Syntrophobotulus glycolicus DSM 8271: one gene and its partner. The protein of the gene in region 1 binds, or shares a complex with, the protein of each later gene. Links are inferred from orthologs where the notes say so. Each region holds a gene or a part of one and is shown in the gene's direction. Other genes may lie near its edges. The genes, in order: rpsG and tig.

The links.
Region 2: the proteins of rpsG (region 1) and tig are in contact, whole or in part, in a crystal structure (PDB 3GTY), measured with the Thermotoga maritima proteins. The link is inferred for Syntrophobotulus glycolicus DSM 8271 from one-to-one orthologs. Residues at the interface, in WP_004081843.1 of Thermotoga maritima: Lys34, Lys52, Lys55, Glu59, Arg62, Gln63, Glu66, Asn67, Lys69, Val71, Arg95, Ala109, Lys110, Lys111, Gly112, Arg113, Pro114, Glu117, Glu121, Ile124, Ala125, Tyr127, Asn128, Asn129, Thr130, Gly131, Lys135, Asp139, Arg142, Met143; in WP_004081061.1 of Thermotoga maritima: Glu122, Val124, Val129, Leu130, Tyr133, Glu188, Gly259, Ile262, Tyr263, Glu266, Ser270, Glu273, Gln274, Glu277, Arg308, Gln311, Ile312, Ser315, Tyr316, Glu325, Arg329, Arg336, Leu363, Phe366, Trp367, Arg373, Leu377, Arg381, Leu384, Glu387.

What each region holds. Positions count from the first base shown.
Region 1 is NC_015172.1:400,525-403,767, forward strand. The notes cover bases 1-2,917. They hold rpsG (30S ribosomal protein S7), read left to right. Parts: upstream 1-1,182; coding sequence 1,183-1,653; downstream 1,654-2,917. Other genes in these bases: rpoC (DNA-directed RNA polymerase subunit beta'), read left to right, coding at 1-325; SGLY_RS02025 (L7Ae/L30e/S12e/Gadd45 family ribosomal protein), read left to right, coding at 392-643; rpsL (30S ribosomal protein S12), read left to right, coding at 719-1,135; fusA (elongation factor G), read left to right, coding at 1,699-2,917. Outside these bases: more of fusA, read left to right, coding at 2,918-3,243.
Region 2 is NC_015172.1:2,534,732-2,537,854, reverse strand. What follows is about bases 48-2,844. They hold tig (trigger factor), read left to right. Parts: upstream 48-675; coding sequence 676-2,013; downstream 2,014-2,844. Other genes in these bases: clpX (ATP-dependent Clp protease ATP-binding subunit ClpX), read left to right, coding at 2,055-2,844; SGLY_RS12520 (MGDG synthase family glycosyltransferase), read left to right, coding at 48-495. Outside these bases: more of SGLY_RS12520, read left to right, coding at 1-47; more of clpX, read left to right, coding at 2,845-3,123. UniProt on the Bacillus subtilis protein: Involved in protein export. Acts as a chaperone by maintaining the newly synthesized protein in an open conformation. Functions as a peptidyl-prolyl cis-trans isomerase.

The sequences.
Region 1 (3,243 bases):
CGCTTTAGTGGAAGCACAAGGCGGAGAACCGGCGACAGCCCGTCCGGTACTCTTAGGGATAACCAAGGCTTCTCTGGCCACTGATTCATTCCTTTCGGCCGCATCATTCCAGGAGACAACCAGAGTTCTTACTGAAGCGGCAATCAAAGGGAAAATTGATCCTCTGATCGGACTCAAAGAAAATGTGATTATCGGCAAGCTTATTCCGGCTGGAACGGGGATGTCGAAGTTCCGCAATATTAAGGTTTATGAGGAAGCGGAGGATACCTTGCCGGCGGTAAACCAGGATGAAATAGTATATGCACTTGATTCAGATCAATCTTGACATTGAAAATAGCGACTGTTAAAATAGTAAAGTCTGATTTTAAGAGAGGAGGAAAGCATTCCGGAAATGCTTGACGAATCTTTGAAAAAGGAAAACAACAGAGTTGTTGGAATCAAACAGACTAAACGTGCTTTAGAAAAGGGCGGTGTCAGTTATGTTTACGTTGCGAGAGACGCTGATGCCGGTCTTCTTCAGCCAATAGTTGAACTCTGCAGGATCAAAGGACTGGAAGTCAAAGAAGTACAGACAATGTCCGAACTTGGGAAAATATGCGGAATAGCTGTTGGTGCCGCGGTTGCAGCGGTGCAAGAAAAATAGTGCTGAATGTGAGAATGAGAAAATGTTGTAAATCGGGTATTTTCCTGATTGATTAATGAGAAAGGGGGTGTGAAGATGCCGACAATTAGCCAGCTTGTTCGTAAAGGCAGAGAAGTGATGACAACAAAATCCACTGCGCCTGCATTACAGTGGGGGTATAATTCTCTGAAACGCAGACAGTTTCCTTCAGGTGGTTCTCCACAAAAGAGAGGGGTTTGCACAAGGGTTTATACAACAACACCGAAGAAACCGAATTCCGCTCTCAGAAAAGTAGCTCGTGTTCGCCTGACCAATGGAGTTGAGATTACAACGTATATTCCGGGTATCGGCCACAATCTACAGGAGCACTCCGTTGTTCTGGTTCGCGGAGGCCGTGTTAAGGACCTTCCTGGGGTACGTTACCATATTGTTCGTGGCGCACTTGATACAACAGGTGTTCAGAACAGAAGCCAAAGCCGTTCCAAGTACGGTTCTAAAAGACCTAAAAAATAATTGTATGGTCAGAACGGCATAGATGTTTTCAGAAAGGGGGAACTGAATTGCCACGTAAAGGATATATAGCTAAAAGAGAAATATTACCAGATCCTATATATAAGAACAAGATTGTAACCAAATTTATTAATCAGATTATGCTGAGCGGTAAAAAAGGAACAGCCGAAGCAATTTGCTACGGGGCGTTTAATCTGATTCAGGAAAAGACAGGCAAAGATGCAATTGAGACATTTGAAGCGGCGCTGAAAAATGTTATGCCTGTACTCGAAGTAAAAGCGCGCAGGGTTGGCGGGGCCAACTATCAGGTTCCGATTGAAGTCAGAAATGACCGCAAACAGACACTTGCTCTTCGCTGGTTGGTTGAATATGCTCGTAAAAGAGGAGAAAAAACCATGGAAGAGAAAGTTGCGGGCGAGTTAATGGATGCGGCCAACGGAGTTGGCGGAGCATACAAGAAAAAAGAAGATACCCATAAAATGGCTGAAGCAAATAGGGCTTTTGCTCATTATCGCTGGTAACCAATTCAGTGATAGCCAAGAAACCCAGAGAAAGGCTGATCATAAGTGGCAAGGCAAGTTCCTTTGGAAAAAACTCGTAATATCGGTATTATGGCGCACATTGATGCCGGTAAAACGACAACCACAGAACGTATTTTGTTTTATACCGGTCGTGTGCATAAAATTGGTGAAGTGCATGATGGCGCAGCGACCATGGACTGGATGGTTCAGGAGCAGGAACGTGGGATCACAATTACTTCTGCTGCGACCACCTGTCAATGGAAGGGCCATAATGTTAACATCATTGACACACCCGGACACGTTGACTTTACCGTCGAAGTTGAGCGCTCCTTGCGCGTACTCGACGGAGCAGTTGCTGTATTTTGTTCTGTAGGCGGAGTTGAACCACAGTCAGAAACTGTATGGCGGCAAGCGGACAAATACGGTGTACCCCGTATCGCCTATTTTAACAAAATGGATAGAGTAGGCGCTGATTTCTTTCGCGGTTTAAATATGATTATCGAACGTTTGGATGCCAATCCGGTTCCTATTCAGATCCCGATCGGAACTGAAGATAAATTTAAAGGAATTGTTGATTTGGTAACCATGCAGGCTATGATTTACACCGATGATTTAGGCACAACCAGTGAAACAACAGATATCCCGGAAGATATCCTTCCTATTGCCCAAGAATACCGTGAGAAACTGTTAGAGGCTATTTCTGAAGTGGATGAAGACCTGATGATGAAATATCTCGAAGGTGAAGAAATTTCTGAATCAGAAGTTAAAGCTGCCTTACGTAAAGGAACAATTGGATTGAATTTTATTCCGGCTTTATGCGGATCTTCTTTCAAGAATAAAGGCGTTCAGCCTTTATTGGATGCAGTTGTGGAATATATGCCTTCTCCTGTTGACGTTCCTCCAATTCATGGGGTAAACCCGGATACCCATGAGGAAGATGAAAGAAAATCTGATGACAACGTTCCATTCTCAGCTCTGGCATTTAAAATTATGTCCGATCCTTATGTTGGTAAGTTAACATTCTTCAGAGTATATTCCGGAGTTCTGACAGCAGGGTCCTATATCATGAATTCTACCAAAGGCAAAAGAGAGAGAATCGGTCGGATTCTCCGTATGCATGCCAATCATCGTGAAGATGTAGAAGAAGTCAGGGCGGGAGATATTGCAGCAGCTGTTGGTATTAAGGAAGTCAGCACAGGGGATACCCTCTGTGATGAAAAGAACCAAATTATCCTTGAGGCCATGGTATTCCCAGAGCCGGTTATTCATATTTCAATTGAACCGAAAACCAAAGCAGACCAGGAAAAGTTGGGGGGATCATTGGCTAAACTCGCTGAAGAGGATCCAACCTTCAAAATGCGTACGGACGAAGAGACGGGCCAGACGATCATCTCGGGCATGGGGGAACTTCATCTGGAGATTATTGTCGATAGACTCCTGAGAGAGTTCAAAGTAAATTGCAATGTCGGACGTCCTCAAGTTGCTTATAAAGAAACAATCCGTAAAACTGTTAAATCTGAAGGCAAATTTGTACGTCAATCTGGCGGACGCGGACAATATGGTCACTGCTGGATTGAACTTGAGCCTCTG
Region 2 (3,123 bases), 2.1 Mb from region 1 along the record:
ATCAAAGCGATTAATCGTCTTAATCCCAGGCTCCAGCTTCAGTTCCTTATTGTAGCCGGCAAAGATGAAGAGTACTATCAGGCCTTGAAGCAATCTGAAAAGGAATGCCTTTTTCCTTTAAAGTGCCTGGGGTATGTCAATTATGTTGAGGAATTGATGGCGGCTTCCGATCTTCTGGTCAGTAAAGGAGGAGCCTTGACCATATCAGAAGCCTTGACTTTGGGTCTCCCTATTTTAATGTTTAAGCCAATTCCCGGGCAGGAGGATGGGAATGCGGAGTTTGTAGAAAGTACGGGAGGCGGGATGACGGTGTTAAGCTCAGAAGAATTGACCAGAGTCTTGCAGTACTTATCGCAAAATCCGGGAATCCTGAGGGAAATGTCCAAACTGGCCGGCAGTGCCCTTCCGAACTGCTCTTCCCAAAAAGCCGCCCGGGCGATCATCAATTTGCGGGAGAAAGAAAGGGTCAGCAAGGAACAGGTTATTGGTGGTTAAGCTGAAATCAATAAGAGGCAAAGGTTGATTATTTTTTGAAGTTCTGATAATATTAATGTCTGTTTTAAAGATTTTTACACAGAGATTTTTATTGAAATTCACTTTACGAGGTTTGTTTTTAGCAGAGAATGGTTATATAAAAAGATATAAATGACAATGATAGGTTCAAGGAGGAGCACAATGTCTGTTAAAGTGGAGAATGTAGAAAAGAACAAGGTGGCTTTGGAAATTACGGTTGATGTCAAGGAATTTGAACAAGCAATCAATAGAGCTGCCAAGAAAGTTGCCGGGCAGGTAAATATTCCCGGCTTTCGCAAAGGAAAAGCCCCCCGTCATATAATAGAAAGACATCTTGGTAAGGATTATATTATTAATGAAGCGATTGACCCCATGCTTGGGCCTGCTTATGCCAAAGCCGTTGAAGAAAGCGGAATTGCTCCTGTTTCCAAGCCCGAGGTTGATCTGGTTCAGGCAGAGGAAGGCAAGGATTTCATTTTCAAGGTTATTGTTGATGTAAAGCCTGAAGTTGAACTTGGCCAATATCTTGGACTGAAGGTGGAACCCCAGAAGGCGGAAGTTACCGACGAAAAAGTTGATGAAGAGCTCGTTCGCCGTCAAGAAACGCATGCCAAGTTAAACACGGTTGAAGAAGGCAAGGTTGAGAATAAAGACAGCGTAACCATTGATTTTGAAGGCTTTGTTGATGGTGTGGCTTTTGCCGGGGGCAAGGGAGAAGATCATGAGCTGGTCATTGGTTCCGGCACATTCATACCCGGTTTTGAAGATCAGCTGATCGGGTCCTCAATCGGTGAAGAGGTCACGGTTAAAGTACGTTTCCCTGATGAATATCACAGTGCGGAGCTTTCCGGTAAAGATGCCGAATTTAAGGTCGCGGTAAAGGGGATCAAACGTAAAGAGCTGGTTCCTCTTGATGACGAATTCGCCAAGGATATCAGTGAATTTGATACCCTGGAGGAGCTGAAAGCCGATATTAAGGAAAAAATGATTGAGGCAACTGAACTAAGGCTGAAAAATGAATTCCGTGCCCAGGTTGTCAATCAGGCGGTAAATCATGCCAGTGTGGAGATTCCTGAGAGCATGGTCGCCTCAAAATTAGACTCCATTGTGGAAGAAATGGCCAGAAACCTTTCTTATCAAGGCTTAACAATGGAGCAATACGCGAAATATCTGAATATGAATGAAGATCAGCTCAAAGAAAGCTATCGGCCTCAGGCAGTTGAAGGAATAAAAACAGAGCTTGTTCTTGAAACCATTTCTAAAAAAGAAGGAATTACAGTATCTGATGAAGAAATGCAAGCAGAGATGACAAGGCTTTCTGAGCAGTATGGACGCAAGGTTGAAGAATTACAGACAATGCTTGCTGCCCGCGGTGAATTAGATTGGTTTAAATTGGGTATGATTTCCGATAAAACAATTGATTTTCTGGTGGCCAACAATGATTTCCAGGAAGGATCCGCCGGCCAGAAGCAAGAGGCAAATGAGGTCAATGGAGAATAAGTTGACCGGAGACAATATTTCACTGAAAAGGGGTGAGCATTTTGGCAAAATATGGTGATGACAAAAATCAACTCAAGTGTTCGTTTTGCGGTAAGATTCAGGATCAGGTAAAAAAACTTGTTGCCGGACCTGGTGTTTATATCTGTGATGAATGCATAGAACTATGCAATGAGATCATCGAAGAGGAACTGCATGACGAAATGGATACCGATTTTGGGGAAATCCCCAAGCCAGTCGAAATAAAGGCGATACTTGATCAATATGTAATCGGGCAGGAACAGGCTAAAAAAGTCCTTTCTGTGGCGGTATACAATCACTATAAAAGGATCAGCCAGAGCAGCAAGATTGACGATGTTGAGCTTCAGAAATCCAATATTGTCATGTTAGGACCGACTGGTTCCGGGAAAACATTACTGGCATCTACTCTAGCCAAGATTTTGAATGTTCCCTTTGCGATTGCCGATGCAACATCACTTACCGAAGCCGGATATGTGGGGGAGGATGTTGAAAATATCCTGCTCAAGCTTATTCAAGCGTCAGATTTTGATATCGAAAAGGCCGAAAGAGGAATCATCTATATTGATGAGGTAGATAAAATAGCCCGCAAGTCCGAAAATCCGTCTATAACCCGGGATGTATCAGGAGAAGGGGTACAACAGGCACTGCTGAAGATTCTGGAAGGGACTGTTGCCAGCGTACCGCCTCAGGGAGGACGCAAGCATCCGCATCAGGAATTTATTCAGTTGGATACAACAAATATTTTGTTCATTGTTGGCGGTGCGTTCGACGGCATTGAAAAAATCATTCAAAACCGCACAGGCAAAAAGACCATGGGTTTTGGGGCTGAGATTCAAAAGAAAAGCGAAAAAAATGTCGGCGAGCTGCTCAGACAGATCATGCCGGGGGACCTTCTGAAATACGGATTAATTCCGGAATTTGTAGGCAGAATTCCGGTGGTTGTTACCTTAGAGGCCCTGGATCAGGATGCCTTGGTACGTATTCTCACCGAGCCCAAAAATGCTTTGGTCAAGCAGTATGAAAAATTGCTGGAGATGGATGGGGTACAGTTGGAATTTACTGAGGATGCGCTCAAAGCGATTGCGGAAGAAG